2 regions of the Pseudoalteromonas sp. NZS100_1 genome follow, and region 2 is predicted to be linked to the other one. Evidence: riboswitches for the same ligand, from Rfam matches in the RefSeq annotation. Region 2 holds a riboswitch; the other holds the start of a gene.

Region 1 (16,720 bases), on a different contig from region 2:
AAAATAGTGAAGTTTTCGTTAATATCGTAGCTTGCACTAATATCCCACTGACCGTAAGTTTCTACGTTCACTGGTTCACCGTTAAAACCATTATCAACTAAGCGTAAAAAACCTTCACGGTTGTTAAATGCAACACGTGCTTGCCAGTTATCTTGCTCATAAAATAATATTAAGTTTTGTGAATCGCCTAAACCTTCAAGTGCAAATGTTTGTGTGGTGTCTGCACCTACGCTAATGTCACTATCTACGACAGTCGCATTGGCTATAATACCAAAGCCATTTTCAAATATGTGCGTCACACCTACTTCGTAGCCAGTTACTTTAGCTGACTCACCATTTTGAGGGCGAGTTACTGTGTATATTTCTGAGCTACCATTAAGCTCATCATCTGCTTGACCTGTACAAGTGGTACACGCAAAACCAGGACCTGAGCGGTCAGCCATTTCAAATGTTTCTTCACCTGTTAGCGTAACAATAAAGTCATCGACTTCTTTACTAAATACTGCAAAGCTAAATAAGTTAGCGTCGTTGTAGTACCACTCGTAAGAAATATCCCAGTTTTCTGACTGGAATGGCTTAAGTGCAGGGTTACCACCATTTGCTGTTAAGTTTTGACGGCGTGGCTCGTTAAATGTAGTAGCAGGAGATAATTGAGACATCGTTGGACGAGTAATACTGTCGTACGTTGCAAAACGTAAAATCATATTGTCTTGCAGCTCTAACTTAACATTCAAAGATGGTAGTAAGTTTGAGTAGCTAGTGCCCTGTTCAATGTTCGTTGCTGGGCCAAATACGTTAGCAAATAATGTTGCATCAGTTGTTGGCACTACATCGCTAATAAAGCTTTGTACTGCCGCTACTTCAATATCAGTTTCTGAGTAACGTGCACCTAAATTAACAGTTACTGGCATATCAGCTAGGTCAAAACCAAGCGTAAAGTCCATGTATAAGCTAGTGATATCTTCGTTAATTGTGTAACGGTTATTTTGTAGTGTTGGCTCTACTGGGAAACCTTGATCGGCTAGGTAATCAAGCATTTTATCACCGTCGTAGGTGTAGAATGTATCGATTAAGCCTGGGAAGTAGTTGCTTGCTTGGTAAGCTTCAAAATCAATTGCATCAAGTGGTGCTTCAGTACCGTAACCACAGAACTGACATTGGGTACCATAAACTTGGAAGCTTGATTTTTCACGCTCTTGACGATAAGCACCAAAGTTAATGCGATCTACTGGGCCTTTATCTGGCACGTATTCAAAATCAGCTTTTACTTCAGTAATTTCATCTTCATCAGTAAACTGTAGACCCACTTCGTTATAGTGAAGGCGGGCAAGGCTTGGATCTGGCAATGAACCATTTTCAAAGCCATCATGCTGTACAGTAGGAATACTGCCTGTACCGTCAAAAGTATAACTATTAATAATACCGACAACGTTAAAGCGGTCAGTACCTGCACGGTCGTTTTCGGCTGTTGAACGAGATACATCAAATTTTGCTTTTAATGAATCATTTACTTGCCAATCAACGTTAATACCAAATGCTTTATTAGTTACATCACGTGAGTTACGTGTATGTGATACAAAGTCACTTGCAGGGTCGCCACTTGGCGCACCCAAACCAACGTCTTGAGAGAAAGTTAAAAGAGTGCCTGTTTCTGGATCAATCGTTGCGCTACCTACGCGGTCTGGTTCAAACCAAGAGGCTAAATCGCGTACTGTTGAATCAACTTCAAATTTTGAAATCATACCATCAACAGTAATCGTAACATCGTCAGATGGTGCGTATTGCAATACTAAACTTGCGTTTGTACGTTCACGGTCTTGCTCATCAACAACTTGATCCCAGTTACGCGGAATGTAGGCATTTTCAAACAATACACCATCTGTTGGATTAGAGATTGTTTGGCCGCCGCGCCAACCTGCCGTTAAAATTTGGTTATTTTGAAGTTTACGTTGTTGATTAGTGATGGCAAAAAGCACACCTAACTTATCATCGTTAAACGTATTACTTATTAAGAATGATGTTGATGGAGATACTTCTTCAGAAAGGCTTTCGTACATACCTTTAACTGAACCTAAAATATGTAAACCACCAAAGTCAAAAGGACGTGCTGTAGTTACGTTAACCGTACCACCAATGCCGCCTTCTTGAAGTGTTGCTGTATTACTTTTATAAATATCAGCACCGGTGATTTGGTCTGCTGCTAATACATCAAAATTAAATTCACGACCTGCACTGTCTGTCGCAATTTGACGACCATTAACAAGTACAGTATTAAATTGTGGACCAAAGCCACGAATAGTTACCGCTTGGCCTTCACCACCACTACGGTCAATTGCTACACCTGTAATACGTTGCAGAGATTCTGCTACGTTTAAATCAGGAAATTTACCAAGATCTTCTGCTTTAATCCCGTCTGTAACAACATTAGATGCTTTTTTATCTAACATTGATGAACGTAAACTGCTGCGGATACCCGTTACTGCGATAACTTCAACATCTTCATTTACTACTGTAGGCGTATTGCCTTCAGCGCCTTGAGCTGCAACGTTTCCGCTTGCCAATATGCCTGTGATAGCAATACTGATCGCGGTTTTCTTGTTGAACGATAACTTATTGTTAATTATCATTTTTTAAAAACTCCTGATTGTGTGTAGTCGTTGTGTCGTTGTGGTAGTGCATATAGTTTCAAATACTATTTATATTATAAATACTTTAAACCAGCAAAAAGTGCAACCTTTTCCTGCATTATGGATAGCATTTAATCACTGTATTTTTGCTTTTAATTTTCTTTAAATTAACATTAGAATGCTGTATTCACTCAGAAAAAGAGTAAATAATAACCTGTTCGTAATCCTCTCCCGGCAATAAATTAGCTTTTGGAAAATTTTCACGATTTGGCGCATCTGGCCAATTTTGCGCTTCAAAACACAAAGCTTGTCGTGCTTTAAAAGGCGCACCTACAAAGTTAGCGGTGTATAACTGCATACCTGGCTGAGTGCTTTTGAGCGTTAAATTAACCTTCGTGTGTGGCGAGGTTAATGTAGCCATTGTCTTTAAACTGCTGTCATCATTAAAAATATAGCAGTGATCGAAGCCATTTCCAGCTTCTAACTGAGGATGAACAGCGCTTAAGGCCTTACCAACTTGAGCTGGCTTGGTAAAGTCAAAGCAGGTACCGGTGACTGATGCAGATTCATTAAGTGGAATACTAGTTGTATCAATAGGAAGATAGTAATTGGCATTAACTTGAACAAGGTGCTCATTAATTGATTCGCTGCCATCAAGATTAAAGTAGCAATGGTTAGTAAAGTTAACGAGCGTTTCTTTATTGGTTAGCGCTTTAAAGTGCAGAGTAAGCTCGCCGTTTTTAGCGCTAATCGTTTGCCAAACCTGCAACTCACCGGGGAAACCTTGTTCGCCGTCGGGCGAGCAATAATAAAGTTCAACTTCACTTTCAGTTTGTTTGGTTACTTGCCACAGTACTTTATTAAAGCCTTTAACGCCGCCGTGCAGGCTATTAGGGCCGTTATTTGCTTCTAGTTGATACTGCGTACCAGATAAGTTAAAACGCCCCTTTGCAATGCGATTAGCGTATCGACCTACTGTGCCGCCAAGATAAAATGGGTTTTCAAGATAGTATTGAGGATCATCGACGCTAAGCGTCATTTCTTGTTTTTTAAATTTAATGCTTTTTATTATTGCGCCAAATGGCAAAATTTCAGCTGTTAAATTTTGACCATCACTGAGCTGAATAACTTGTAAAGGTTGGTTATTGGCAATAGATGTCACACGTATTCTCCAATCAAATTACCGAATTAACATTTCCTGTTATAACGGCGCAACAATATATAATATAAATAGTATATAACTGAAGCCTGTAACTCAATCTAAATACGTTAAAATTTCTCGACAAAAATCACAGCTGCCATCATATATTTACAATAATCCAGCTCAGTATGAGCTTATGTAAAATATAAGCCTCGTAAGGTTAACTGCTTTGGTAAATATGCTCGTTAAGCGCTGCTTTTTCGTCAATGCTAAGCGCTTGCTTTGATTTAGCAATAAAATCGTACCTCACCATCACAGCTTTGCCTATTGCACAGCATTTATCGTGTTGCCATGCTTCTTGCCTAAGCGTAAAAGAGCTAGTGCCTATATGCTCTACAGAGGTTTTTACGGTCACTTCGTGGCCATAAAATAATTCGCCTACAAACGACACTTCAACTTTGGCGATAATCAATTTCCAATCGTGTGGATTTAAATCTGGCGTAAAAAACTTAAAAATAGGTCCACGTGCGACTTCAAACCATACTGGGAGTACGGTATTGTTAATGTGTCCGAGTGCATCTGTTTCGCTAAAGCGCGGCATCACTTTTTCAATAAACATAAAAATCCAATAATAATTATATAAAGGTAAACCATGACGGACTTTATACGCGTTGTTGATAACGCATTAAGCGATGAATTTTGCGATCAATTTATTACCATATTTGCGCAAAGCCCGCATGTAAAACAAGGGGTAACATCGGGCGGTGTCGACTTAAAGAAAAAAGACAGCCACGACCTACACCTAAACAATCACCCCGAATATGCACAACAATTAAAACACATACAACAAACGACTGCACAGCATGTTTTTAAGTATGTTGAGGAGCATATTTTTATGCTGATTGGGGCATTTGGTTTAAAGGTCTATCACCCAAAAACAGGTGACGTAGTCGATTTAACCCAAGAGAATTTTGAAGAAGTAGGCAAACCGCAATTACCTTTGCTAGTTCAGCAAATTTTTAGACTCGGTAATATTCAAGCGCAAAAATATGAAGTAAACAAAGGTGGCTACCCTTACTGGCACAGTGAGGTTTATCCGCAGCTACAGCACAATGAAGCTTTGCATCGCGTGTTGTTATTTATGTTTTACTTAAACGATGTAGAAGAAGGTGGTGAAACAGAGTTCTATTATCAAAATCGCAAAATAGCCCCAAAAAAAGGCACTATGGTAATAGCCCCAGGCTACTTTACACATACTCATAGAGGTAATAAGCCAGTATCAAACGATAAATATATTTTAACCTCGTGGGTACTGTTTAACCGCGCAGAACAAATATACGGTGCGCCAAAGAGTTAGCGCACCAAAACTTACATGATTAACCGAGTAGTTCATCAAATAAGTCAAATAGCTTATCAAGTTCAGCAATCGTGTTGTAATGCATACAACCAATGCGCACTACACCGCCTTTATCAAGCACACCTAATTGCTTACACAAACCTTGTGCGTAAAAATTACCATCCCACACGCAAATATGCTGCTTACCTAAAAATTCAGACACTTCACGTGGCTCAAGCCCTTCAAACGTTAAAGCAAAAGTAGGTGTGCGCTCGTTTAAGCGATCAAAGTCATCAATACCAAATAATTTAATACGCGGATAATTTACCAAACGCGTTAAAAAGTGCTCACTAAGGGCCATTTCGTGCTGTTTAGTTTTAGCAAAGGCAATACTTAGCTTTTCGCGGCGTGAATGGCTGTCGTCAAGTTCGCTAATTGCTGCAATGTAATCAACTGCCGCAATAAAACCAGCCATAGCTTCAAAGCTTTGTGTGCCGGTTTCCCAGCGTCCTGGCGCTACGTCTTTAGCGGGTTCTACTTTATAAGGTGTAAACCCGTCTAAATGCTCTTTTTTACCGTAAACCATACCTAAGTGCGGACCAAAAAACTTATACGCAGAACACGCTAAAAAGTCGCAATCAAGTGCTTGTACGTCTACTAGTTCGTGTGGTGCGTAATGTACCGCATCAACATAAACAAGTGCGCCTACAGCGTGAGCAAGCTCTACTATACGTTTGATATTGTTAATTGAACCTGTGGTATTTGAAGCGTAAGTTACCGCTACAAGCTTAGTCTTGCTGTTTAATAAGCTCTCAAATTGCGCCATGTCTAAGCTACAATCAGCTTCGTTAATAAGTGCGGTGTTAACTTTAACGCCTTTATCTTCAGCTGCTTGTTGCCACGACGACACGTTTGAGAAGTGATCAGCATTGGTTACAATTATTTCATCGCCAGCCTGCCAGTCACGTGAAATAGCACGGCTAAAACTAAACGTAAGGCTGGTCATGTTTGGACCAAACACAATTTGTTGTGAGCTAGGTGCATTAAGTAAATCAGCGGCGGCTTGACGCGCATTCGCCATCAACTCAACCGTTTTATCACTTGAAAAAAACGCGCCACCTAAGTTCGAATTATAATGACCTAAATAAGCTGTCATCGCATTAAGCACCGATATTGGCACTTGCGAGCCACCTGGTCCGTCTAAAAATACGGGCGATTTACCATCAACGTTTTGCATTAATGCAGGAAACTGCTCACGTAATTGCGTTATGTTCATGCTTATTCCTTAAGACGTTAATACAAAACAATCCAGGTAACCTGGTTTGCTAGCATCAATTTTGTTCATAGGTGTTGCGTTATGCCACACTTGACGGTCATTTATTAATGCAAACATGCCGTCTTTTATTTCCATTTTAAAACAAGGCTCAGCTTGCTTGTTTTCGTATACAAGTAGCTCGCCGCCTTCTAAGTTCTCGTGAGAAACGCCGCATATACATACATGATCAAAACCATCTTGATGTACGCCTTCTGGCGCTGCTGGCGTATCACTGTTAATAGCAAGCATACGGAACTGATGAATTTCAATATCACGCTGCTCATCAATACCGGTAAGTTGGCGAAACTCATTTACAATGCTTTTCATGCCCTCTGACTCAAGTAAACTTTGCTCTAGGTTTTCGTAAGTACGCTCTACATTACCTTGAAAAGTATTAATTGAATCGTCTTGAACAAATGCTTTGGCTTGCTGTAGCTTTATTTCACCATCTTGCATTTTAACTACTGAGTAACGACGTTTACGAAAGGCGCCATCTGCATAAGGATTTGCAGGCAGGTTATCAAAAGAAGGCTTAACCAAATCAATATTTGCTTGGTTAACAAAACGTAGTTGCAGTAAATTCTGGTTGTTTAATGCTGTCATAAAATCTCGCCTAAAATAATGAGAATATTGATGAGGATTTTAATGCATTTTGATAGGAATTTTTGCGCGATTACTTACTTTAAAAGCAACTTAAGACTAGATTTAATACAATAATATAAAAAAAGAAGCATGAACTATCTAATATTTATTTTAGCCAATAAAAAACCCGCCTAAGCGGGTTTTTAAACAAACTCTAAAAATTATACAGCTTGTTGAATAATCACGTTGTCTGCTTTTTTAGTGTAAGCAGGCATACGGTGGAAGTTCAAGTAACGGTATGTATCTGACGCCGTTGCATTGATCTTCGCAGCATACTCTTGGTACTCAGCAACTGTTGGTAATTTACCAATGATTGCAGCAATTGCAGCAAGCTCAGATGATGCTAAGAATACGTTTGCGCCATTACCTAAACGGTTAGGGAAGTTACGTGTAGAGGTAGACACAACTGTTGCTTTATCTGCAACACGTGCTTGGTTACCCATACATAGTGAACAACCTGGAGTTTCGATACGTGCGCCAACACGACCAAAAATACCATAGTAACCTTCTTCTGTAAGTTGGTCTTTGTCCATCTTAGTAGGTGGAGCAACCCAAAGCTGAGTCGGAAGTTGACCTTTAAAGCCATCAAGCAACTTACCAGCAGCACGGAAGTGACCAATGTTAGTCATACAAGAACCGATGAATACTTCATCAATTTTCTCGCCAGCAACATCAGAAAGAAGACGCGCATCATCTGGGTCATTTGGAGCACAAAGAACAGGTTCTTTAATCTCAGCTAAATCAATTTCAACGATATGCTTGTACTCTGCATCAGCGTCAGCTTCCATTAGTTCTGGGTTAGCTAACCAATCTTGCATTGCAGTAATACGACGTTCAATCGTACGTACATCGCCGTAACCTTCAGAAATCATCCACTTAAGCATAACAATGTTTGACTCAAGGTATTCAGAGATAGACTCTTTAGATAACTTAACAGTACAACCTGCTGCCGAACGCTCTGCAGATGCATCTGATAATTCAAACGCTTGCTCAACAGTTAGGTGCTCAACGCCTTCAATTTCTAGTACGCGACCAGAGAATTCGTTAATTTTACCTTTTTTCTCAACTGTTAATAAACCTTGTTTGATACCGTAGTAAGGGATTGCATGAACAAGGTCACGTAGAGTGATACCTGGTTGCATTTCGCCTTTAAAACGAACCAAAATAGATTCAGGCATATCAAGTGGCATAACACCGGTTGCTGCTGCGAATGCTACTGCACCCGAACCTGCTGGGAATGAAATACCTAATGGGAAACGTGTATGTGAATCACCACCAGTACCTACGGTATCTGGTAATAACATACGGTTTAACCACGAGTGAATAATACCATCACCTGGACGAAGTGAAACACCGCCACGGTTCATGATGAAATCAGGAAGCGTATGGTGAGTGCTTACATCGATAGGCTTAGGATAAGCTGATGTATGACAGAATGACTGCATTGTTAAATCTGCAGAGAAACCTAAACATGCTAGATCTTTAAGTTCATCACGTGTCATAGGACCTGTTGTATCTTGCGAACCAACAGTTGTCATTTTAGGCTCACAGTACTGACCTGGGCGAATACCTGCAACGTTACATGCTTTACCAACCATTTTTTGCGCTAGTGTGAAGCCTTTATCAGAAACTTCTGTTGCTGTTGGTACTTTAAATGTATCAGTTGCACCTAAGCCAAGAGATGTACGCGCTTTATCAGTTAAACCACGACCGATAATTAGTGGAATACGACCACCAGCACGAACTTCATCTAAAATCACATCAGATTTAAGCTCAAAAGTAGAAATCACTTTATCAGTACCATGTTGCTTAACAACACCTTCGTACGGATAAATGTCGATTTGCTCGCCCATGTTGAGTTCATCAACATTTAATTCGATTGGTAATGCGCCTGAATCTTCCATTGTGTTGAAGAAGATTGGAGCAATTTTATTACCTAAACATACACCGCCAACACGCTTGTTTGGTACAAACGGGATATCATCGCCCATAAACCAAAGTACAGAGTTAGTTGCAGACTTACGAGAAGAACCCGTACCAACAACATCACCTACGTAAGCAAGTGGTAAACCTTTAGTTTTTAATTCTTCAATCTGAGTAATTGGACCTACTTCGCCCGCTTTATCAGGTGTAATACCATCGCGTTCAATTTTTAGCATTGCTAAAGCATGAAGTGGGATATCTGGACGAGACCATGCATCTGGTGCAGGAGACAAGTCATCAGTATTTGTTTCGCCAGTTACTTTAAATACAGTAACTGAAATCTTTTCAGCAACAGCTGGTTTATTAGTAAACCATTCTGCATTTGCCCAAGACTCAATAATTTGCTTAGCGAATGTATTACCTGCTTTTGCTTTTTCTTCTACATCGTAGAACGCATCAAACATAAGTAATGTATTTGAAAGGCCTTTAACTACGATTGGTGCAAGTGTTTCGTCATCAAGTAGGTCAATCATTGGTGCGATATTGTAACCGCCCAACATTGTACCTAATAATTCTGCCGCTTTTTCTTTAGAAACAAGTGGAGAATTAGTTTCACCTTTAGCTACAGCTGCTAAGAAGCCCGCTTTAATGTAAGCAGCATCATCAACACCTGCTGGTATACGCTGAATGAACAAATCTAAAATGAATTCTTCTTCACCTGCAGGTGGAGTTTTGATTAATTCAATAAGATCAGCAGTTTGCTGAGCATCTAATGGCGCTGGTACGATACCTAACGCGGCACGTTCTTCTACGTGTTTACGATATTCTTGTAGCACAATATTGCCCTCTTGGTGACGTGAAAGTATCCGGTAGCGCTTCAAGCGCAAATAAGTTACCCAATACTTATAGTATTCTAACGCGTAATTATAAAGCTTTTATGGATAGATGAAAATCCATCCAGTTACGCAACTGATTATACCGATTATAAATACTATGAATAGTGGTTGTAGTAAAAACTATTTTCATGAATACTTGTTAAGTAAGAATCATTACCATTAACCAATATTAATTTATTACAGGCATAAAAAAACCCAGCACTTGGCTGGGTTTTTATTACAAACTATTTAATTAACGTAAAACTTTAACGTTTTTGATAGTTTTGATATGCGCTTCTACACGACGGTTCTCTGCGTTTGCAGCTTTAGTGTTTGCATCATTTTTAAGACGCTCTTCACCTAAACCAACTGTAGTAATACGGTCTTTAGCAATGCCATCAGAAACTAATTGCTTAGCTACTGCATCAGCACGTTTTTTAGATAACCATTTGTTGTAAGTTGCTTTACCTACAGAAGAAGTGTGACCTTCTAAAAGTACTGTTGTATCTGGGTACTCTTTTAAGAATGCAGATACTTTTTCAATATCGTTTAAGTACTGAGTAGATACTGCTGAAGCATTGTTAGGGAAAGTCACTAATAAGCTTACAGTTACTTCTTTATCTTCATATAAAGTACAACCAGTCCCATCAACTGCATCAGTCATAGGCGTGTTAGCACACTTATCATCTGCATCAGGAATGTTGTCGTTGTCGCTATCTGTAGGAGCTACAGCTACTTCAATTACCTTAGGCTCTGGAGCTGGTTTAACTGGCTCTACAGGAGCTGAATTTTGGCCAAATAAGTAGTTAATACCAATTTTAGCGCCTACATCTGTGTAACCACGGTCAAGACCTTGGTATACAGCTGTTTCAGCATTTACAAATAAGCCATCTGTAATGAAATGTTGGTAACCAACACCTGCATTTAAGAATGTGTTGTCATCTACTACGTCCATTTCTTTAATACCGAAAAGACCGTAGAAAGGACCACCATTTAAATGGTAAAGAGCATCAATACCGTAACGCTCGCCATCAATACTGTTGCGGTTGCCAGCAACTTTATCAAAAGCATTAAAATCCATATCTGCATATTCAAGACGTGCGCTCCAGTAATCACTGAAACGGTAACCGGCTTCAACACCCCAGCCAGTTGATTCATTTACGTCAAGACCAGCTTGAGCACGCATGTTTTTCCAAGATGCGTCATAGTAGTCGCCAAATGCGCCAATGTAGAAACCTTCTTCTTTATCAGCAGCGAATGTAGATGCGCTAGTTGCAGCCAACGCGATTGCAATTGTAAGTGATTTTAATTTCATTGTTTTCTTCCCATTTGAACAATTTTAAATTGTAGCTAATCGATACTAGCTCAATCAGTTTTATATAGACTAACTGAGCCTTTGTTAATCAATACTTAACGAAAAATAAAGTTTATAACTTTTTTCTATGCCCAGTCACAACACACATCCACTTACTATAGGCGAAATTAAAACTTTATTGAAAAATAAATATAGTAGTTTTTTGTAAATTAGTACTTAGCAAGGAATGTAAGAGCAATTAAATTAAATGCACTTATAAATGTAAATGCAAAGAAACATTGCTTGGTTTTAATTCGGCGCATAATACCACCAGAATTAACATTCCCCTAGATATATGCGCATGTTTGATTAAAAAATGACTCTTTTTAATCATGTGGTTATATTTAAAGTTAAGAGTTAAGTACCACAAAAAGTCTGGTAATCATTATCATTTATCGGTGCAGCCTGAAACTCTGATAGCTTTTCATCATCAGAATACGGATTTCCCACTATTTTCATAAAGCGCTCTAGTAACTCACTAGACCCTGCAGCATTATACTCTGCAATTATTTTTTCGATCATATGGTTACGAGGAATTACACGAGGATTTGCCGCTCTCATTACTTCATAACTATTATTGTCAGTTAAGTTTACCCACTTAGCTCTCCATTTGATTAGCGACTCTGGTACTACTGTTTCTCCCTTTAAGGATTCAGTAAGTGCATCAAAGGTATTGGTGTAGTCGAGCTGGTTATCTTTTAATAGCGTTAATAACTCTGCAATTAACTCACTTCCGCTTGCATTTTTTGCACTCAAGCCCAGTTTTTTCTCCCACATAGCCGTAAACTCAGTATTAAACTGCTCAGCAAAACTATTAATAAATGGCGTCATTAACGAAACAGCTTGCTCGTCATCATCACTAATAAGCGGTATTAAGCTCTCAGCTAAGCGTGCGCAGTTCCAGTTAGCTATATTAGGTTGATTACCAAAGGCATAACGACCTTGTTTATCGATAGAGCTAAACACGGTGTCAAAATCAAAATTATTCATCATGGCGCAGGGGCCGTAATCAATGGTTTCTCCACTTACTAGCGTATTATCGGTATTCATTACTCCATGAATAAAGCCAACACGCATCCAGCTCACAACTAGCTTAACTTGGTTTTTAATCACAGCGCCTAAAAATGCTAAATAACGCTGCGATCCTGTATCGGTTATTTCTGGGTAGTGTCGCTCTATAGCTAAATCGGCTAAATTTTTAAGTCCTTCAACATCGCCTTGCGTCGCTAAATATTGAAACGAGCCAACACGAATATGGCTCGTTGCTAAACGAGTCACTATGGCGCCTGCTTGTGGTGGATTACGATAAACCGTTTCACCACTACCAACAACCGCTAAGCAGCGTGTGGTTTTAATGCCTAGTGCATGCATTGCCTCGCTCATTACGTATTCACGAATAGCAGGACCAAGAGCACAACGTCCATCTCCCCCTCTTGAGTAAGGAGTAGCACCAGAGCCTTTTAATTGAATATCCCACAACTGGTTTTTATCATCATTAATAGCGCCCAATAAATGCGCTCGCCCATCGCCTAAACGTGGTGAAAAATGTCCAAATTGGTGCCCAGAGTAACCAAGTGCTACCGCAGGAATCGCCTGTTTCTCGTTACCGCTAAAAGTGCTAGCACGCAAATCAGCTGCAACGTTAATATTAAACTCTTTTGCTAAGCTCTCGTTCCACAGCAATAACTGAGGAGAGGCAACACTTGCAGGGAAATCTTCTATCGCAAAGTTTTCCGTAATGTCTGTGTATCTTGGCACTAATTTCATGGTAATTCCTATTATTGCTGACTTATACCAACACGGTTGTCACCAACGCCATAAGCAACAATTAAACTTAACTCTTGCATACTTAAGCCGCTTTGCTTTTGCATTTCATTAAAAAAAGCTTGGGCAGCACTCAGTGATTTTTTAGTTTGTAAGCCGCCGTCTATAATTTTATGAGCACGTAAGTAATTCTCTACATCGCGTGATAGTAAAAAAGTATCTTTACCAAGTGCTCGTAGCGCATAAGGTCCTGTATTTCCGCCTAAACGCGAACCATGTTTTTTTAAATACGCCCATAAACCAATAATATCGTCTGCTGGCCAATTAGCGACAAACTGGCTAAAACTGCCATGTTCCCCTGCTATTTCGTGGATCATGTAAGCATTTTCGGTAATTGTTTTTACTTTTTTATAGTTACGAACGATTCGCTCATCCGTTGCTTTTTGTTCCAGCATATCAGGTGGCATCATTAATAACTTATCAACGCTAAAATTCCAAAAAACCTCTCTAAAGCCTGGCCACTTATTATTAATGACTGACCAATAAAAGCCGCTTTGAAATACTTTTCGAGTAAATTCCTCAAGCCAATCGTCGTCACTTAACGTGCTTAGTTGTTTTTTAGATAGCGGTTTTGCAAGTAATAACTTAAGCATTTTTTCGGAGCCTTTTCGCTCTACCGCTCGCTTATAAATATCGCTAAATTTTTCCATACTAATTAAATACCTCACTACTTATATTGCTAGTGTACGAGAAAAGCACCCAATACGTAACCACTCCCATTATGGATGAATGAATATGCATTTAGTCGCTTGACACCTAGACGGCTAAAATGCTTTAATCGCCGTAATTACCCTATTTAAATTGCACAGGTTTGTAAGTTTTTACTCTACAAACAGGTGTAAAGGGCTAGAAGAGGTGCGTTATTCAGGTAGCGTATGTTAGGAGCGCAAACTCCAGTGAGCATACGTGAGGGGAATTAACGCCGAGAAGTAACCACTTTTGCGAGGTGTTTATTTCGGGCGACTAGGTTGAACCCTAGCGACTGTCACCAATAGCTGCTTATAAAAGCAGCTTATTAGTTTGGTGGAGAGCTTCTGGTCTTAAATATTAAGGCCGTGCGCCCTATTATTTTAAGCCCATTCGCTCTTCGAATTATTAGTTCGAACGACGTTAATGCGGCTCCTTCCATAAAGCTTTTTAACTCTTCGAATAATACCAATTGCATTAAATTAGTTATCGCTAAAATGATCACGTTTTTAATAAAGTTGGTACAAATTATAAGTTCGTGAGAGATGATCAACAACTTCAATTTAAACGACTACTCATTGTGGACCGCGCTCGTAACGCCATTTGATCAACACGGCGATGTTGACTACAACACGTTAACTAAACTGGTTAGCGATCAAGAAGCGGCACATAACGGTATTTTACTACTTGGCAGTACGGGCGAAGGTTTAGCACTCACGCTAAAAGAGCAACAAGCCATTGTTGAACACGTATGCCAACTAAAACCAGCAGTACCACTCATGGTTGCTGTGGGCGGTAGTAACTTAAAGCAACAAATTGAGTGGGTTAACTACTGTAATACACTCCCAATTCATAGCTTTTTACTTGGCTCACCGCTTTATGCAAAGCCTGGCGCTATAGGTCAAACTCATTGGTTTGAAAGCCTACTTAATGCAAGTGTTCACCCGTGTATGCTTTATAACGTACCGGGTCGAAGTGCTGTTAGCATTCCAACGGCAACAATTCAAAACTTACAAAATAATAAAAATTTATGGGCACTAAAAGAAGCGAGCGGCAGCATTGCTCAGTTTGAAGCTTATCGCCAAGCAGCGCCTAATTTAGCTATTTTTAGTGGCGACGATGCGCTGATGCCTTATTTTGCTCAAGCTGGCGCAAAAGGTTTAGTGTCGGTAGCTGCAAACGCATGGCCGGTGCAAACCCATGAATTTGTAAACCGTAGTTTAAGCGGTCAATACCCTAATTTATTTGCCCAGTGGTCAAGCGCTATTAATAGCCTATTTGCTGTCGCAAACCCTATTCCCGTAAAGGTACTGATGCATTTGCAAGGTCGCTTAAGCAGCCCGCAACTGCGTCCACCTTTAACACATCTTGAGTTAACTCAAACCGATTGCATCACAACTGCAAACAACACCATTTTATCTTGGCATTAAATACAGGTTTTTATAATGAGCTGGTTAGAACTATTAAATAATTTAGAATCGGGCGCAGTACGCGCAGCATCACAAAACGAAAGCGGCCAATGGCAAGCTAACGTAGAAGTAAAACAAGGCATTTTAGAAGCCTTCAAAAATGGCACTAATACTGAGTTTACAGGTGGTTTTGTTGATAAGCATAACCTAGCTCCGCAAGAGTTTAGTGCTGAAGATGGCGTGCGTATGGTACCGGGTGGTTCAAGTGTTCGCCGTGGTGCTTATGTTGCTAAAGGCACGATTATTATGCCACCAGCGTATGTAAACATTGGTGCATACATCGACGAAGGCACAATGGTAGATAGCCACGCACTAGTGGGCTCGTGTGCACAAGTAGGTAAAAACGTACATTTAAGTGCTGCAGTGCAGCTTGGTGGTGTACTTGAGCCAATTGGTGCAAGCCCAGTCGTTGTTGAAGACGATGCCTTTATTGGTGCTGGCTGTATTCTTGTTGAAGGCGTAGTCATTAAAAAAGGCGCAGTACTTGCCCCTGGCGTGCGTTTATCAGCGACTATTCCGGTGTATGACTGCGTAAACGAGCGACAACTAGATAAAGGCGAGCCTATTCCTGAATATGCCATTGTAATACCAGGCTCTCGCCCTGCGTCAAACGAATGGGCGCGCGAGCAAGGCCTAAGCATGTCGTGTGCGTTAATTGTTAAATACCGCGACGAGAAAAGCGATGCATCATTATTACTTGAAGAGGTTTTACGATAATGAGCTTTTTGAGCACGCCTATCAAAACTGCTGTAAATACAATTACACAACAGCTTGATACACCTTTTTTTGTTTACGACCTAGATCAACTAAACGCGCATCTTGCACGTTTAGTTGCGCAAACCGATGTAAAACTGTGGTACGCGGTAAAAGCAAATCCACTGTCTAAAATTATTCAAAGCTTAGACAACGCTGGTTTTAATTTTGACGTAGCAAGTAAAGGTGAGCTTGAGCAAGTGCTAGCACAAGGTATTAGCTCACAGCGCGTGCTCAACACAGGGCCTGCAAAAAGCCCTAAACAAATTAAACACTTTATTGAGCGCGGAGTACGTATATTCGTAGCCGAAAGCCTCAATCAAGTACGTTGGTTAAACCAACAAGCGCAACTACAAAATACGCAGTTACAAGTATTACTCCGAGTGCAATTACGCTGGCCTGAAGGTGAAAAAAATCCACTGGGCGGCGACAGCCTTACGCCGTTTGGTTTGGGTTGTGATGAGTGGCAAGCACTCAATGTAACCGACTACCCTGCACTTAAGTTTGACGGCTTACATATTTTTCAGTGGGGCAACATGCTTAGCACGCAAAAACTAAGCGACTTGTGGTCACAAATGATTGCACCTCTTAGCCAACTTGCCAGCGATTTAAATATTAGCCTTAAAATTCTCGATTTAGGTGGCGGCTTAGGTATTCCTTATACACAAAGCGAAACAACACTTGATTGGGATGACTTAATAGCTGCACTCGCTAAAATTAAAAATGATGCGGGCGTAGAAGAGCTATGGATGGAACTGGGCCGCTATGCCGTTG
Region 2 (16,720 bases):
ACATGCCTAACACCGGTATGTTTATAAAATCAGAATTTAATGGTAATAGCAGCATTACATCTGCGGGTGTAGAAATGATGGTCAAACAAAATTACAGTAACTTTGGTGTTGTTTTTACCAGCGCAATTGGCGCGGCAGTAATCAATAATAAACAAGGCGAGCAAGAAGAATTTATAACGTGGGACAATGGCATGAAGCTTGGTTATTTTAATGACTTTTTTATATACGCCGAGCTTGGCTTAGATCTGTTCGAACTCGCCTTTAAAAACGATAGAGGCGATAACACCTACCAAATAGAAAAATCGAACAACGACATAGACGGTTACGCAGGTATAGGAGCGGGTTATCACTTTAAGCCATTTAAAATAGAAGTATTTACTCGAGCACGCCAAATAGATGGCGACTACTGGGAAGCACAAGAACATATTTACAGCGGTGTGCAGCTCAGCTTTACGTTTTAATTGCCCTTTTTTTTATAAGAAAAATAAAAAGCGTGTGAAATACAGCTATTTCACACGCCTTTTAAAAAATATATTTAACAGGTTTGATCTAACCGATTTATATTTAACGGATAGTTTTGGCTACTTTACCAATACTCAAACCCTGAATTAAAATAGAAAACACCACAACCGCATAAGTAAGAGCCAACAAAATATCGCGCTCGTTCCCATCAGGTAATTGCAATACCAATGCAACCGAAATACCACCGCGCAAACCACCCCAGGTTAAAACTTTCCACGCGCCAGATGGTAACTCTAATTGCTTATTAAATGTAGTGGTTGTTATACCCACAACAATTAAACGTGCCATTAACGCGATTAAAATAGTTAAGCCACCAGCAATAAACAAATTACTCGAAAATGCAATCATGACGACTTCAAGCCCTATGAGTACAAATAAAATGGCATTTAAAATTTCGTCAATCAGTTCCCAAAATAAATCAACATAGTGGCGTGTTTTATCGCTCATAGCCATACTACGACCATGATTGCCCACCATTAATCCCATCATTACCATTGCAAGTGGGCCCGACAAATGCCAATGGCTTGCAAGTGCATAACCACCAATAACGCCCGCTAAAGTAAGGAGTACTTCTTCTTGGTAACTATCAATACTTTTAAGTAAGTAATATAAAATACCACCTAATACCAAACCAAAAACAATACCCCCACCGGCTTCTACCGCCAGCGTGTGCGCTACATAATAAGTTGTAGGAATATCACCACTTGATAAAACACCCAATAAAAGCACAAAAATAACCACGCCAATACCATCGTTAAACAACGATTCACCCGCAATCACAGTTTCAATACTTTTAGGCGCACCCGCAGATTGTAAAATTCCCATTACCGCAATCGGATCGGTTGGCGAAATTAATGCACCAAATAGTAAACACCAAATAAACGCTAAATCAAAACCAAGCAAAGGAAGTACTAAATAAAGCGCACCAGCAATAATAACCGTAGATAGCAACGTACCCACACAGGCCAAAATACCTATTGGCAATTTATAGCGCCTTAAATCGCTAACATTTACATGCAGCGCCCCAGCAAAAAGTAGCATAGAGAGCATGCCATCGAGCAAAACTTCAGTAAAATCTAACTGATCGAGTAAGCTCACTTCGTAATCTATAAGATCATCAAACCCTAAAAAGCCCAAAAATATAGCGCCGATAGATAAAAGCATCGAAATAACCATAACGCCAATGGTTGTTGGCAAGCCAATAAAGCGATGGTTTACATAGGTGAGTAAGGCGGTAATTGATAAAAATATCGCACTTATTTCAAGTACGCTTAGGCTGGTTCCTGGTGCCATGGTTTAAATCTCAATATTTATTTAATGATACCTTGCTCAAAATAAGCAAAGCAGAAGGGTTATTATTTTTTATACGGTTATCTCGCATTATATTCGCGTAGCCTAAACAAGCATACCCAAAATATTAATTATAAATATACACCCTACTCTATTAACGTATTTAAGGTATTAACTTACGCATTAAATAAAACAAAAAAGCCCATGTTAGGAATTAACCTAACATGGGCTTTTTTACTCTCGCTATTTTATAACATGCTTTTGGTAAGCACTTTATAAAGTACTTATAAAGAAAGCTCTTCTTTAGCGCGAGTTAAGTTGTGCGATACCATTGTACTTGTAGACATTTGGTTTGCTTCGTATAAATCAGCAAGGCCAGCAGTGTCGTTGTTCGCTTTTAAACGTGCAACACCACGGTTGCTTAATGCAAATGATGTAAGTTGGCGTACTTTAAATTTAGGACCATCTGCGTCTTTTAAAAGCGCGATTGCTTTAGTACAAATTGCTTCGGCTTGAGCATAATTTTTTGACTTAACATTCAGTGCACAGCTATTAAATGATTGCTCAAGTGGCTGTGGTGCTGTTGCAGCTTCAATAACCATTAACTTGTAATCACTTTGCTCAGCCATTGCAGCAGCTGAACATGTAAGTAGTGAGCTAAGAGCGATAGTTTTGATAAGAGTAAGTTTCATGATTATATTCCTGATTAGTTAAGTCGTACTTGTTGCCGACAACTGAACTTTAGAGAATTAACACAAAACCGACAAACGATTAAAACAAACCTAATAAGTGAATAAATCTAACCTATAGACTTTAGTCTAATGCCAAATTACTAATTTACGGCAATTGGTATTTATAAAAACAACCAACGAAACTTAAACTTATTGAGTGCGTTCTAGTAACTTAACTACTTGGGCTACAACCATTTCTGGCTCATCTTTTTGCGGGTAGTGATAGCTCTTATTTGTTATTACTATTTCACCTCGAGGAAAGGCATTAGCCCACTTTGAATGTAAGTCGCCCCACATTTCACGCGCTTTGTCGGTAAAAAATAATACAGATGGCTTTTTATACTTTTTAACTGAGGCAATTACTGTCACGGGTATATCAGTAATTTGTGGATAATTAGGTAGCGGGCGTTTTGCCCAAAAATCTAAATACTGATTCGACATTCCATTTTTCATATCGTCGAGCTTTATTGCTGCAATTTCTTTTTCAGCGCGTGGCAAATCAATCGCGCGCATAATATCTACATCGTGCTCTGATGCAGGCTCAATTAACATCAACGCCTTAATCTGATTAGGGTATGTCGCAGCAAATACACGCGCAATATAAGCACCATAAGAATGCGCAACATATACAACAGGCTCTTCTATTTTCAGTGTTTTGAGTAATAATACAGCCTCAGCTGCATATTCTTCTGAGCTATAGTTTTTCTTTATTTACGTAGAACCACCATTACCAATACGAGAATACCGTATAACTTTACCGTGCTTGGTAAGTGATTCAAAAACCGGGTCCCAATCACTTAAACCAGCAGAGCCGCCCGCTTCAAGTAAAATAGTATGTTTACCTTTACCAGCTAGCTCGTATTCAACGTCAAAGCCATTTACTTGAACTTTAGCCAGTCCAGCTAAAGCACTATGTGAGATGAAAAGTGAGCAATAAATAATAACTTTTATTAATGATTTCATTGTTATAAATAGGAAGTTTTATTGAAATAATTTTACAATATTAAGCATTTTCATGTATGGTTTCTAGTAATATTAGGTACAATTGAATTTAATCATGTGCTGCTTCGCGGGTGGCATTTTGCTAAAGGTGTGAATCTGAGGCCAAAGTTTGATGAGGGTGATTTGATTTTTGTAGACCCTGAAGCCGAATACATCTACAGCTCATACGTAGTAGCCCACCTAGACGACAACCAAGCGACATTTAAACAGCTAATTATCGAAAACGGCCACAAATTCCTAAAAGCCATTGGCCAGAGCAATTGATACCAATTAATGGTAATTGTACGTTGGTTGGAAAAGTTATTTTTACTGGTAAATCACTTTAAAAGGAGATAATGCGGATGTAATAGTTAAGGGATTATCTATCTCTACGCGATACAATACCAGCAACGAAGCTGTTAGATTAAAGTAAATAAAATTACAATTAATAATCACAAGAATGGTGAGAAAAAGCATGAGTAACTCTAATGAATACCTAACATCCGCACTAGAAAAACTGCACAGCAAAAATGAAGATTTCATAATAATAGGCTTAACAGGCAGAACTGGCAGCGGATGTACATCAACCGCAAAAATATTATCAACAGATAAGGCTGAACTGAAGCATAGCTTATTTTCAGAACCAACTGCGGAGAATAACCTCCAAAGAAAAGAAAAAATACTTAATAAGTTCTATCAAAAAAATTGGCACCCTTTTATCCACTTAAGAGTTAGTTCAATACTGACATATTTGTTGCTAGACAATTTAACTGAAGAAGAAATCAAAACTTTTCTATCAACTCAAGACTCTATAAGAAATAGTGATATTACGTTCTTTTTATCTCTTCAAATAAAATTAAAAGAAAATAAAAGTAAATTATCTAAATCAGATTTCTTTGTAAATCACCTTGAGGAACTTACAAAGTCTATTAGGGAGCAATTGGATAACGAAACATTTGTTAAACTCTATCAAGCATTAGGGCGCAACGCTCGTAGGTCTGGCTGTGTATCTAAAAGTAACATGGTGAAAGGTAAATTTTTCACAATCGCTCAAAACATAAAGTATATTATTAATAAGCTACATGAAGAAAATAAAGAGAATCAGCAAAGCACCTACATTACAATTGATGCAATTAGGAACCCTCTCGAAGCTAGTTATTTTCAAGAACGCTTTTCTGCCTTTTATCTACTAGCAGTATCTTGTGATGAAGAAGTAAGAAAATCACGCTTAAAAGAGAAAGGCTTTTCTGATGAAAGTATCAGTGAGATTGATAAAGTAGAATATGCAAGCCTCGACTTAAGAGATAGGAAAAGCTTTACCGATCAGGATATTCCAGGCTGTTTACAGAAAGCAGATGTATACATTGACAGTAATGCTCAAAATGGTGATTCGGATACTTTTCAGATATTAACAAACCAATTGATAAAGCTCGTATCACTTGCACAGAAACCAGGTTTAATTACACCAACACCGGAAGAAAGATGCATGCAAATCGCATATGCATCAAAGTTAAATTCGGGTTGTCTTTCTCGCCAAGTTGGTGCCGTTGTGACAATGAATAACTTCTCAATTAAAGCCGTTGGTTGGAATGATGCCCCATACGGCCAAGTTCCTTGTAATCTAAGATCAGTCGATAACCTTGAAAATAGAGAAGATTTAGAGGCATACAGCCCCTTCGAATTGCAAGATACTGAGTTTAGAAATCACATGAAAGGCAAGCATCAAAAATTAATAAAAGTAAATAAGAAAGGTTATAACCTTTCTTATTGCTTTAAGTCGGAATACAACCAAATTAAGGGAGATAAAAACCAAGTACACACACGCTCATTACATGCAGAAGAAAATGCATTTCTTCAGATGTCTAAAGATGGAGGTAGTGGAATTAATGGTGGCTTTTTATTTACAACTGCAAGCCCATGTGAACTCTGTGCAAAAAAAGCATATCAGCTTGGAATGAAAAGAATTTACTATATAGACCCATATCCAGGTATCTCACTCAGTCATATTTTAACTTCTGGTAAACAAGAAATGCAGCCTCAAATGGTTCTATTTAATGGTGCCATTGGAAGAGCTTTTCATAAGCTTTATACACCAATTGCAGCATATAAAGATGAATTAAATGCAATGATTGAATAGCGTTTTTAATTACCCTAGTTCAAAGAGTTTTAGTAAGTCATATTAAATTTTTTCTAGGATAGTGTTCAAAAATCTGTGTCATTTCAGCAAACTGATAAAAAAGGAATGACACATGACAAATCAATTCAACTTCAAAGATGCTATTAAGGCACTTCAATCAGGTAAAAACTTAATGTTAAAGGTGGTGTACTAACATCACTTATCAAACAGCTAACCGAGTCAGCGCTTTAGGCTAAGCTTGAATAGTACCTTGTTAATGATCAAGGGCCTAACCGTGAATTTTGAACGCCCTCGAAATTATATTTATTGATCCATACCCAAGTCTGGCTATTCAACACATTATATCCATAGGATTAAATTCGCCTAAACTAATTCAATTCAGAGGGGCTGTCGGCAAAGCATACCATCAGTTGTATGAACCTTTACTGCCTTATAAAGATGAGTTGAATTATTTAACTGATAACTAGACCACTATTTAGAATATTTAGTTTTCGATACAACTCTTGTATTTAGTAAGTGTTGTGTTGAAAAAAAAGATGGTACAAAGCACTACGATACTATTATCAGTAAACTCAACTAAAACATCATTTATCTCCCAAACCTATAAACTCCCTCGCCCATATGCCATAATCTAAATAATTCATTATTTTAGTAACTTGGCGCGTATTTAGGCGTTTTTAAGTTAACTACTCAGGGTTTTCAAATGGCATATCAAGAGCAAAATCAAGCAACAATCTATTGGCACGACTACGAGACTTGGGGAGCAAGCCCTCAAAAGGATAAGCCGAGCCAGTTTGCGGGTATTCGTACCGATCTTGATTTAAATATTATTGGCGAGCCGCTTATTGAATATTGTAAGCCGCAAGCGGATTACTTGCCTCACCCTGAGGCATGTTTAATTACAGGTATTACGCCACAAGTGGCGATGAAAAAAGGCTTGGTTGAGGCTGAGTTTATAGCAAAAATTCATGCCGAATTTAGTGTGCCAAACACCTGTGTTGCCGGTTATAACAGTATTCGGTTTGATGACGAAGTAAGCCGTTATAGCTTTTACCGTAACTTTTACGACCCATACGAGCGTGAATACAAAAATAACAATAGCCGCTGGGATATTATTGATTTAGTACGTGCTTGTTACGCACTGCGCCCTGAAGGCATTGAATGGCCGTTAAAAGAAGATGGCAGCCCAAGCTTTAAGCTAGAGCATTTAACGGTAGCCAATGGTATTGAACACGCCGCAGCGCACGATGCGCTAAGCGATGTAACCGCCACTATTGCACTGGCTAAATTAATAAAAGAAAAACAACCAAAGCTGTATAACTTCTTTTTTGGACTCCGTGGCAAAAAAGCACTCGCTGAATTGGTTGATGTATTTAATATGACGCCGCTGGTGCATACCACGTCGCGCATACCTGCAACACAAGGCTGTACAAGCTGGGTTGCACCAATGAGCTTTCATCCGGTAAATAAAAATGCGGTTATTTGTTTTGATTTAACCCAAAGCCCGCAAGTACTTATTGATTTAAATGTTGAAGAGTTACGCAAACGTTTATACACCAAACGCTTAGATTTGGCCGAGGGCGATTTACCTGTTGGCTTAAAACTAGTGCATTTAAACAAGTGCCCTATTTTAGCCCCAGCTAAAACGTTATTGCCTGAAAATGCCGCCCGTTTGGGAATTGACCGCGAGCAGTGCTTAGCTAACTTAGCTATTTTAAAAGCCAATACCGACCTTCGCGATAAAGTAACGGAAGTGTTTAACGAGCAAGGCGATTACAGCGCAACCACTAACGTTGACTACTTACTTTACGATGGGTTTACAAGCCATGCCGATAAAGCTAAGTTTGCGATTATTCGTGATGCAAAACCAGATGAATTGGCTGGGTTGAAGTTAGACTTTGAAGATAAAAAGTTTAATACATTGTTGTTTAGATACCGCGCCCGTAACTGGCCTGAAACGCTAAACCAGCAAGAGCTTGACCAATGGCGCCAGTATTGCCAAAACAAGCTAATGCACGGGGAAGATCAACCGTCGATTAACGCGCAAGATTTTATGATCACCCTTGAAAATTTAGCGCATGAACATGACGACAGCGAAAAAAATCTTACAATTTTAAAGGCGCTATATAACTACGCACAAAGCATGTAATTTGCTCTAATTTTGTTTATATAACGCATTAAAAACGCGACACTTTAGCAATAAAGTGTCGCGTTTTTGTTTATAAATATCTGTACCCCTACAAACAAAGCAAAATCTATTTCACAAAAAGAAACGAATGAGAAGTAAATGAGAAGACATAAAAACGACAACCGCTTTAGATCTATTACTTCCTCTAAAAGCGCAGCGCCTCATAACCTCTTTGTGAATAAGTCACTTTACGGACTTTGCCCATCACGCAAGCAAGCTTCGCGTCTCCAAAAACAATCATAAATCTACACTTTGGGGTAAACGTAGAGCTTGCTCACGTGAAAAGCACCGCTTTTAATTACTTAAATAAAACTCTATTCACAAAGAGAAGCGAATGAGGAGTAAATGAGAAGACATAAAAACAACAACCGCTTTAGACTTATTACTGCCTCTAAAAGCGCAGCGCCTCTAAACCTCTTTGTGAATAAATTACTTTACGGGCTTTGCCCGTCACGCAAGCAAGCTTCGCGTCTACAGCGTTACTTTTTATGCAGTGCTTCTATACGTGCTAGTAAGCTTGAGGTGTCGTATCTGCCGCCGCCGAGTGCTTGTACGTCGGCGTAATATTGATCGACCGTTGCGGTCATTGGCAGTGTTGCGCCGTTGTTTTTAGCTTCATCGAGTGCAATGCCTAAATCTTTACGCATCCAATCTACGGCAAAACCAAACTCATATTCACCTGCCCACATTGTTTTGTAGCGGTTTTCCATTTGCCACGAACCGGCTGCACCTTTAGAAATGGTTTCTATAACTTTTTCACCATCAAGCCCAGCTTGCTTGGCAAAATGTAAGCCTTCGGCTAAACCTTGCACTACACCAGCAATACAAATTTGATTAACCATTTTACAAAGTTGTCCCGAGCCAACGCCGCCTAACAGTTGGCTAAAACGACTAAACGCCGCCATAACTGGCTGCACTTTAGCAAATACAGCTTCACTGCCACCCGCCATAACCGTTAATACGCCATTTTCGGCGCCAGCTTGTCCGCCCGATACGGGAGCATCTATAAAGTCGATATTTTGTAATGCCGCTTTTGCTGCAACTTCGCGGGCTACTTCGGCAGAGGTTGTGGTGTGATCAACCAAAATAGTGTGCGGTAACATGCCAGCTAATACGCCGTCATCGCCGTAGACCACTGAGCGTAAATCGTCATCGTTACCAACACACATAAATACGATGTCGGCATTGCTAGCAGCTTCGCGCGGGGTTGGTGCAAAGCTTCCTGAATGTTCTGCAGTCCACGCCTGTGCTTTAGCTTGAGTACGGTTATAAACGCATACGCTGTGCCCTGCTTTTGCTAAATGCCCCGCCATTGGGTAACCCATTACGCCTAAACCTATAAATGCGACTTTCATTGACATAAAAATGACCTATTAAACTGATAACTTAGAAACTAGACCTCGATTATGTCAACCGGTCGATAAAAAAGCGAATGAAAATCTTTATAAAATTTCCTTAAGCGGGAAAGGTAAGTAGGTAACCTATGGACAGTATTTATCAATTTAATGCACCACTTTATAACAGCGAAAATTTTTCTCTTAGTCAGTTACAGGGAAAAACCGTACTTATTGTTAATACAGCGTGTAAGTGTAATTTTTCGGTGCAATTAAACGCGCTCGAAAAGCTCTATCAGCAATACAAAGGCCATGGTTTTACTGTGCTTGCGTTTCCATGTAACCAGTTTGGTCAAAATGAGCCGCTTGATAACTTAGCCATTAAAGACTTTTACCAAGAGCAATTTAATGTGTCGTTTGAGGTATTTGGTAAGGTAATGGTAAACGGGCCAGAAACACACCCGTTGTTTAATTATTTAAAGTCGCATACGCGGGGTATTTCGCAAAACCGTGCTATTAAGTGGAATTTCACTAAGTTTTTAATTAACTCACAAGGGCAACTTGTTGCACGTTATGCTCCGCGCACTAAGCCCGAAACACTTATACAAGTAATAGAAAGCAACTTACTGCAAGCCGCAAAGTTAAGCGCAGCTAAAGATGGTAAAAAGGCATCTTCAAAAATACCTTTGTTTACCTCAAGTAAGGCTCCGCTTAAGGCTTAATTTAAATCAATAAAATGCGTACTACTAAAGCACAGGTTTATAAAGTAGTTTATTGTATTAGTAATAAATAATACTCCTTAAGCGTCGAGGCTATTACCATGAACATTGCTTTTTTTAGTACTCAAAAGTACGAACTGCCTTTTTTTGAACAAAGTACACGCGATCAGTGCGATATAAAAATAACGTATTTTGAGCAAGCTCTGAGCGAACAAACCGCTATTTTAGCAAGCGGGTTTGATGCCATATGCGTGTTTGTTAACGACACCGTAAACGCCGCTGTTATTGAGCAACTGGCAAGCCAAGGCATAAACACTATTTTGCTGCGTTGTGCAGGGTTTAATAACGTTGATTTACCTGCAGCAAAAGCACATAAATTAAAGGTATTACGCGTACCAGCATACAGCCCAGAAGCAGTAGCTGAGCACTGCATAGCACTTATGCTAACGCTTAGCCGTAAAACCCATAAAGCGTATAACCGCGTTCGCGAAGATAATTTTGATTTAAACGGATTACTCGGTTTTAACTTGCACAATAAAACCGTGGGTATTGTGGGCTGCGGTAAAATTGGCCTTGCGCTGTGTAACATTTTAAATGGCTTTGGCGCTAAAGTATTAGTGTGCGACCCCTACGCACAACCTGGCAATTATACTATTACCGATATAAACACCTTGCTTAGCCAAAGCGATGTGATTTCTTTGCATTGCCCACTTACCGAGCAAACTCATCATTTAATAAATGACGAGGCGTTTAGCAAAATGAAAACCGGCGTTATGCTTATTAATACCTCACGAGGCGCACTGCTTGATAGTAACGCGTGTATTAGCGCGCTTAAAACTAAAAAACTAGGCTACTTGGGGCTCGACGTATACGAGCAAGAGTCGGAGCTATTTTTTAAAAATCATAGCGACGAAATAAACCAAGACGATATATTTTCGCGTTTAGTGAGCTTTAAAAATGTTTTAGTAACGGGGCATCAGGGCTTTTTTACCCAAGAAGCACTCACCGAAATAGCAAATACAACCCTACTTAACGCGCTGGAAGTAAATGAAGGTAAGCCTCTAACTAATGAGGTTTTATAAAGTTCTTGGCTATACCTAAATAACAGGTACAAAAAAAGCGAATAAGGTGAGCCCTATTCGCTTTTTTGTTTAAAAATTCACTTTAAATAGAGCTTAGCCAAACGCGACGTTTGCAAATACCAAGGTCATTAATATTGGGCAAACAAAACGAATATACTGAGCAAACCAGTAATGTACGCCTGTTGTTGCTTGATGTAATTTATTACCACGCTGCCACATCCAACCTACCGTAATAAAGTAAAACAAGCCCATAAGCGGTAATTGGTATTGGGTAAATAGCATAATGACTAAGCCAAATAACCAATCAAAATTTAATATAATGGCGCTTGCACACACAAGTACAACGGCGCTAACTGCCCATGTTGCTTTGGTGCGGCTAACGTTATGGTTTTCGACTAAAAACGCGACCGGAATTTCGGTGGTCGATATAGTTGACGTAACCGATGCGATAGACATTAATACAAAAAACAATAAACCAACTAATAAGCCAATTTCGCCCATGGTGCTAAATAGCGCAGGTAAAATAGCAAAAATAAGTTGCCCTTCGCCAATAAGCTTTCCGCCACTAAATACTTCAACGCCGTTATGCTGCGCTACATAAATAGCAGGAATAATGAGTAATCCTGCTAAAAAAGCGACACTGGTATCAAGTAAAGCAACACCTGCGGTGAGCTTTGGTAAATTAGCATCTGGTTGTAAATACGATCCGTAAATCATCATACAACCCACACCTAGTGAGAGCGAAAAGAACGCTTGCCCCATTGCGGCAATAATTAAATTAGGGTCGAGTATTTGGCTAAAATCAGGAATTAAATACGCGGCAAAGCCTTCGCTTGCGCCATCAAGTGTAGCAATGTAGGCAATTAAACCAACAAGCAATACGAGTAGCAGTGGCATTAAACGGCGCGACCAGGTTTCTATTCCCGATTTAACCCCTTTTAAAATAATACTGGCAGTTAAAATAAGCATAAGCGGCGTAAATACAAAATTACGCAGCACTGAGTCACTATGTAAAAACTCGCTTGCGCCTGTAAAACCAAAAAAGGTTGTTATGGGTTCAATAGCGTACGAGAGCATCCACCCAGCTACTATTGAATAAAAACTTAGCATAACAACTGCGCCTGCAAGGCCAATATAACCTGCCGCAGCACCAACTTTACGGTTAGTGTTTTGCCATGCATCGCCCAATGCTTTTACAGGATTAGCTTGTGCTTTGTGACCTAAATAAAGTTCGGTATACAGCGCAGGGAGCGCAAGTAAAAATATAACAATAAAGTAAACCAGTAAAAATGCACCGCCGCCATGGTTGGCCGCTTGCGTAGGAAAACCCCAAATATTACCCAAACCCACTGCTGCGCCAGCAGCGGCTAAAACAAAACCAAGTCGGCTTTGAAACCCATCACGCACTTGTGCCATACATCTACAAATCTGTTATTATTTTGATTGTTGTGAATTAAACCATATTTCATGCCAGCTGAGTAATAAAATTGTACCCAGCCTTTATTAGTGGCACTAACCGCTCACAATATCAGCGACTTCTTTTGCTTTAGGGCTTTTATGACTGAACACTATTTTAAAAACACCTTGAGTATTACTTCAACTCAATTGGCAAATTTGTCTTTAGCGAGTAACAGTATTTTATTATTTAATGCTAAAACACTTGAGCTTAGTGACTTTAATTTGCCCGATTGCTTAAGCCTATTTGAGTTAACCATTATAAACCGTCGCAAAAGCCCTCAAGCTAAGCAAGAGTATTTAGCGACGCGGTTATTGTTAAAACACCTTATTAAAATAACGCAGCCGCAACATGCGCACATAGCCCTTAATAAAATGAGTACAGAATTTGACGAGGAAAGCTCAAAGCTGCAAATACATGTGAGTAGTGATGTTATTAATACCTGTATTTCGCATTCGCATGGTTTAGTTGGGGTCGCGCTAAATTTTGATAAAAGCGAGTTTGGTTTTGATATTGAAAAAATAAGCCTAAAGCGCCCGTTTGAAAAGCTCGCTAAGCATTTTTATCATCAAGATGAAATTTCACTTATTACCGAGCCCACTAATACCCAAGCCCAAGCAGATACGTTTTTTAGAATTTGGACATTAAAAGAATCACTTGCTAAAGCCACCAGCCGCCCTATTGCAAAACTACTTAGCCCCAATGTGTTTGACGAATTAAATAGTGCAAAGCTGAGTGCTAGCAGTAATCGCGTTACTGTAGTTGATAGCAGTGACAGCAATGTTTGTTTTGATGTAAGTGTGGTGCATAAAAAAAGCACCGACTGGCGATGCTTTTTATTGACCGACTTTGTTAAGTAATTTTGTTAAGTAACTTTATTAACTGATTTTACTAGGTAACTTTAATAAATCGCTTTCCTGAATAACCGCTTCTTAATAGTAAAATTATTTAAGCAGCAAAATCGTTTTCTAATAAACGGCTATGAATAGACTGTACTACGCTATCTGACTCAGTTTGCTCTACTAAAAAGCACAGGTTGTGCTTACTAGCACCGTGGCAAATTAATCGAATGTTAAAGTCTTTTAGTACACTCATTAAGTTCATTTCGTGTTGGCGTAATTGAATCTCAGAGCCAATAAGTGCCACCAATGTTAGGTTGTTTTCTACCGAAACATGGCAAAATTCTGCAAGCTTATCTAGGCATTCTTGATCGAGCTCTGGGCGCGAGGCGTTTTGCGCGTTATCAAGGGTTATAGCTACGCTGATTTCTGATGTGGTTACCAAATCGACCGATATATTGTATTCACTTAATAGTGTAAATACGCGTGCTAAAAAGCCGCTTGCTAGTAGCATTTCTGGGCTTTTAAGCGTAAGCAATATTTGGTTTTTACGTTGCGTTACTGCGCGTATACCTGGTTGCTGCGACTTTTCGCGCTCAATCCACGTACCGCCACGCTCAGGCTCGCGACTAGAACCCACAAATACGTTAATGTGACTACGGCTTGCTGGTAAAATAGTTGCTGGGTGTAATACTTTTGCGCCAAAGGTCGCCATTTCGGCGGCTTCGTCAAAACTTAAACGTGCAATAGGCGTCGCTTTTGCGCACAAACGCGGGTCGGTGCTAAAAATGCCCACTACGTCAGTCCAAATATGCACGCTTTTAGCGTTAATTGCTTCCGCTAATAATGCCGCGCTGTAGTCTGAACCACCACGTCCAAGCGTTGTTGTTTGGCCATATTCGTCGCTGCCAACAAAGCCCTGAGTCACAATTACTTGAGTGTCTAATAACGGGATTAAATGTTCTTTAGCGGCTTGCGCTGTGGCTGCAACATTGGGCGTTGCTTTGCCAAATTGGCTGTCGGTTTTAAGCACCTTGCGTACATCAAATCGATCGGCGTTTAAGCCATTTAAACGCAGCACCTGAGCAAACAAATACGACGATAAACGCTCACCAAAGCTAAGTAGCTCATCGTGTTGTTTATCGGTTATTAGTGACTCTTGAGCCAATGTTTGAAATGCTTTTAGAGTTTCGTTAAAGCCAACTGCTAAATCGGCATCAAGCGATAACTCATCTAAAATAGTTTGTTGAATAGCAAGCACACCGTTTATGTGCTCTTGGCGCTCACTTGAGGTAATACTTGGTTTGCACAGTGCAACTAAGTGGTTAGTTACGCCGGCGCTAGCGCTCACGGCAACAATACGTACGCTTTTATCTGCAACAATAATTTCGCTACAGCGACTCATCGCTTCAAAATTTGCAACACTTGTTCCGCCAAATTTGGCAACGATGTAATCTGACTTTGCGCTTAACTCTGTTTGAGGCACTGTTTGTGGCGCTGATTGGGTAGTCATTTAGTCTCCTTTCGCGATATCCAAATCGCAATAAAACAAGAAGAACTTGGCAAAGGAATGCTTGAAGATAAGTCCACTGCCAGAAGCTCTCCACCTATATTGGTGACAGTTTTGAGGATTCAGCCCCATAAACCGAAAAATAATGACGACGTACCATTATTTTCCTCGGCGAGTACTTCCCTCCTTAATGATCATCGGCTTTCGTCGCCTAACATTAAGTACCTAAGTATCGCACCTCTTCTGAATGCTTTATTAACCAGTGGCTAATAAAACAAAACCCCACTAAGTAGCGGGGCTTTGAAAGTTATCGTTTAGACGTCTAGCTGTCAAGCATTTAATAATTTATGAGTTAAATAAAACTGCCCATGTAATAAGAGCCTGCATATCCAACCGTGTAACAAATTAATAAATGCAGCGATAAACGCAAGTAGCTCATAAAGGTAAGCGCTTTAACTTTACTCATGGCAATAATACCCGCAGCAGAGCCAATGATAAGCATTGAACCGCCCACGCCCGTTGCATAAGTAAACGACAACCAATGTTGTTGACTCATTACTATATCGGCTTTTAATAATGCAGCAGTAAGTGGTACGTTATCGACCCCTGCTGATAATATGCCCATTAAGTAGTTTGCGTACTCTGGCGCCATTACCGTGTATAGGTCGGTAAATTTACTCAACATACCAATTTCTTTAAGTGCGCCTACAAGTAAAAGTACACCTACAAAAAACAATAATGTGTCGTATTCTATATCGCGAACAAAATCGATTATGTCTTTATTAATGTCTTTTTTGCGCATTAAAAATTGCGCCACTAAAAACATAACTGATAAGCCAAACAAAAAGGTGAGTAAAGGCGGTACGCTGTAAATTACGCTAAGCGTAAGTGTGCTAATTACGGTAGATAAAAATATAACAGCAATGGTAATGTCGGTTTTTTCAATGCGGGTTTTACCCGCACCGGCAAATTCAACTCGCCCTTTCATACCGATAGACAGTAGCGCAGCTAACAGCATAACGCTTGCAAGTGCTGGCGCTATAAGCAGCAATAAATGAGCTATGGTTACTTTGCCATCTAAAAATATCATCAGTGTGGTTACGTCACCGGTTATTAACGATACCCCGCCTGAGTTAACCCCAAACACAATAAGCGTGGCGTATTTAATGAGTTTTTTAGGTTCAAGTTTTAACGACATAACAACCGCAAGCGATATAAGCGTAGCTGTTACGTTGTCTGAAATCGACGAAAACAAAAATGCAAAACCACCCACCAAAAACATCAGCTTTTTTTCGCTAATACTTTTTGGCATAACACGATGCACAATATTTTCTATAAACCCCTTTGAATTTAAATAAGCGACAAAGGTCATTGCAGCCATTAAAAATAACCATAGAGAGGCAATTTCTAAAATATTTTCGTTTAGGAGGTGTTGAATCGTATCGGGGCTTTGCCCGTGTAGAGGGTATATAAAAAGAAGAATCCAGCAAAGCGTACCAAAAAACAGCGTGGTTTTAGCTTTATTGACATGGATTATATCTTCTATAACGATCAGTAAAAAAGCAATCGCTATCAGGGTTAGAATAATCGAGGAAACCATGGTAGTTAAACAACCTTTGATATAGTTTTAAAGAACACACAAATAACATTCCATTTCATGTGCCTATTTTCGGCGCGAATTTTAGCACTGCCTCTATGCAAAAACTATTATTAAATGGTCTTAAAAACGAATACTATATACAGACAAGGTTAATTAAAAATACGTAATAATGAGTATGAACAGAATACTCAATAATAAAATACTAGGATGTTGTAACCTCTTATGATCCCAGCTAAAAAGCTACTAAACACCATAACCGAACATTGGGGTGTATTAGAGCTATTATTTAAACGTTTTAAAATGGCTGACTTTAGCCTGAAAGACGTACAAA

Evidence for each region. A riboswitch is a leader RNA that binds a small molecule or an ion and turns the genes downstream of it on or off. The one in region 2 is predicted to bind lysine.
Region 1: another riboswitch for lysine. It lies ahead of dapA (4-hydroxy-tetrahydrodipicolinate synthase); the one in region 2 lies ahead of lysC (lysine-sensitive aspartokinase 3).

The regions. Positions count from the first base shown of each region.
Region 1 covers NZ_JADYXN010000009.1:86,415-103,134, forward strand. Annotated here, with positions in the region: gene I6F66_RS08450 (TonB-dependent receptor) at 1-2,627, opposite strand, end outside; gene I6F66_RS08455 (aldose epimerase family protein) at 2,815-3,789, opposite strand; gene I6F66_RS08460 (thioesterase family protein) at 3,989-4,387, opposite strand; gene I6F66_RS08465 (2OG-Fe(II) oxygenase) at 4,421-5,125, shown strand; gene I6F66_RS08470 (cysteine desulfurase-like protein) at 5,145-6,380, opposite strand; gene I6F66_RS08475 (2OG-Fe dioxygenase family protein) at 6,390-7,022, opposite strand; gene acnB (bifunctional aconitate hydratase 2/2-methylisocitrate dehydratase) at 7,223-9,820, opposite strand; gene I6F66_RS08485 (OmpA family protein) at 10,113-11,174, opposite strand; gene I6F66_RS08490 (YdiU family protein) at 11,571-12,980, opposite strand; gene I6F66_RS08495 (DNA-3-methyladenine glycosylase I) at 12,992-13,687, opposite strand; lysine riboswitch at 13,880-14,079, shown strand; gene dapA (4-hydroxy-tetrahydrodipicolinate synthase) at 14,270-15,154, shown strand; gene I6F66_RS08505 (2,3,4,5-tetrahydropyridine-2,6-dicarboxylate N-succinyltransferase) at 15,170-15,910, shown strand; gene I6F66_RS08510 (PLP-dependent decarboxylase) at 15,910-16,720, shown strand, end outside.
Region 2 covers NZ_JADYXN010000024.1:45,864-62,583, forward strand. Annotated here, with positions in the region: gene I6F66_RS15250 (hypothetical protein) at 3-461, shown strand; gene I6F66_RS15255 (sodium:proton antiporter) at 565-1,815, opposite strand; gene I6F66_RS15260 (hypothetical protein) at 2,097-2,504, opposite strand; partial or broken gene I6F66_RS15265 (alpha/beta fold hydrolase) at 2,694-3,506, opposite strand; partial or broken gene I6F66_RS15270 (S24 family peptidase) at 3,630-3,871, shown strand; gene I6F66_RS15275 (deoxycytidylate deaminase) at 4,000-5,661, shown strand; gene sbcB (exodeoxyribonuclease I) at 6,365-7,810, shown strand; gene I6F66_RS15285 (NAD(P)-dependent oxidoreductase) at 8,329-9,210, opposite strand; gene I6F66_RS15290 (glutathione peroxidase) at 9,333-9,905, shown strand; gene I6F66_RS15295 (2-hydroxyacid dehydrogenase) at 10,004-10,984, shown strand; gene I6F66_RS15300 (sodium-dependent transporter) at 11,078-12,400, opposite strand; gene I6F66_RS15305 (4'-phosphopantetheinyl transferase superfamily protein) at 12,542-13,300, shown strand; gene lysC (lysine-sensitive aspartokinase 3) at 13,389-14,792, opposite strand; lysine riboswitch at 14,868-15,040, opposite strand; gene nhaD (sodium:proton antiporter NhaD) at 15,142-16,389, opposite strand; gene I6F66_RS15320 (hypothetical protein) at 16,612-16,720, shown strand, end outside.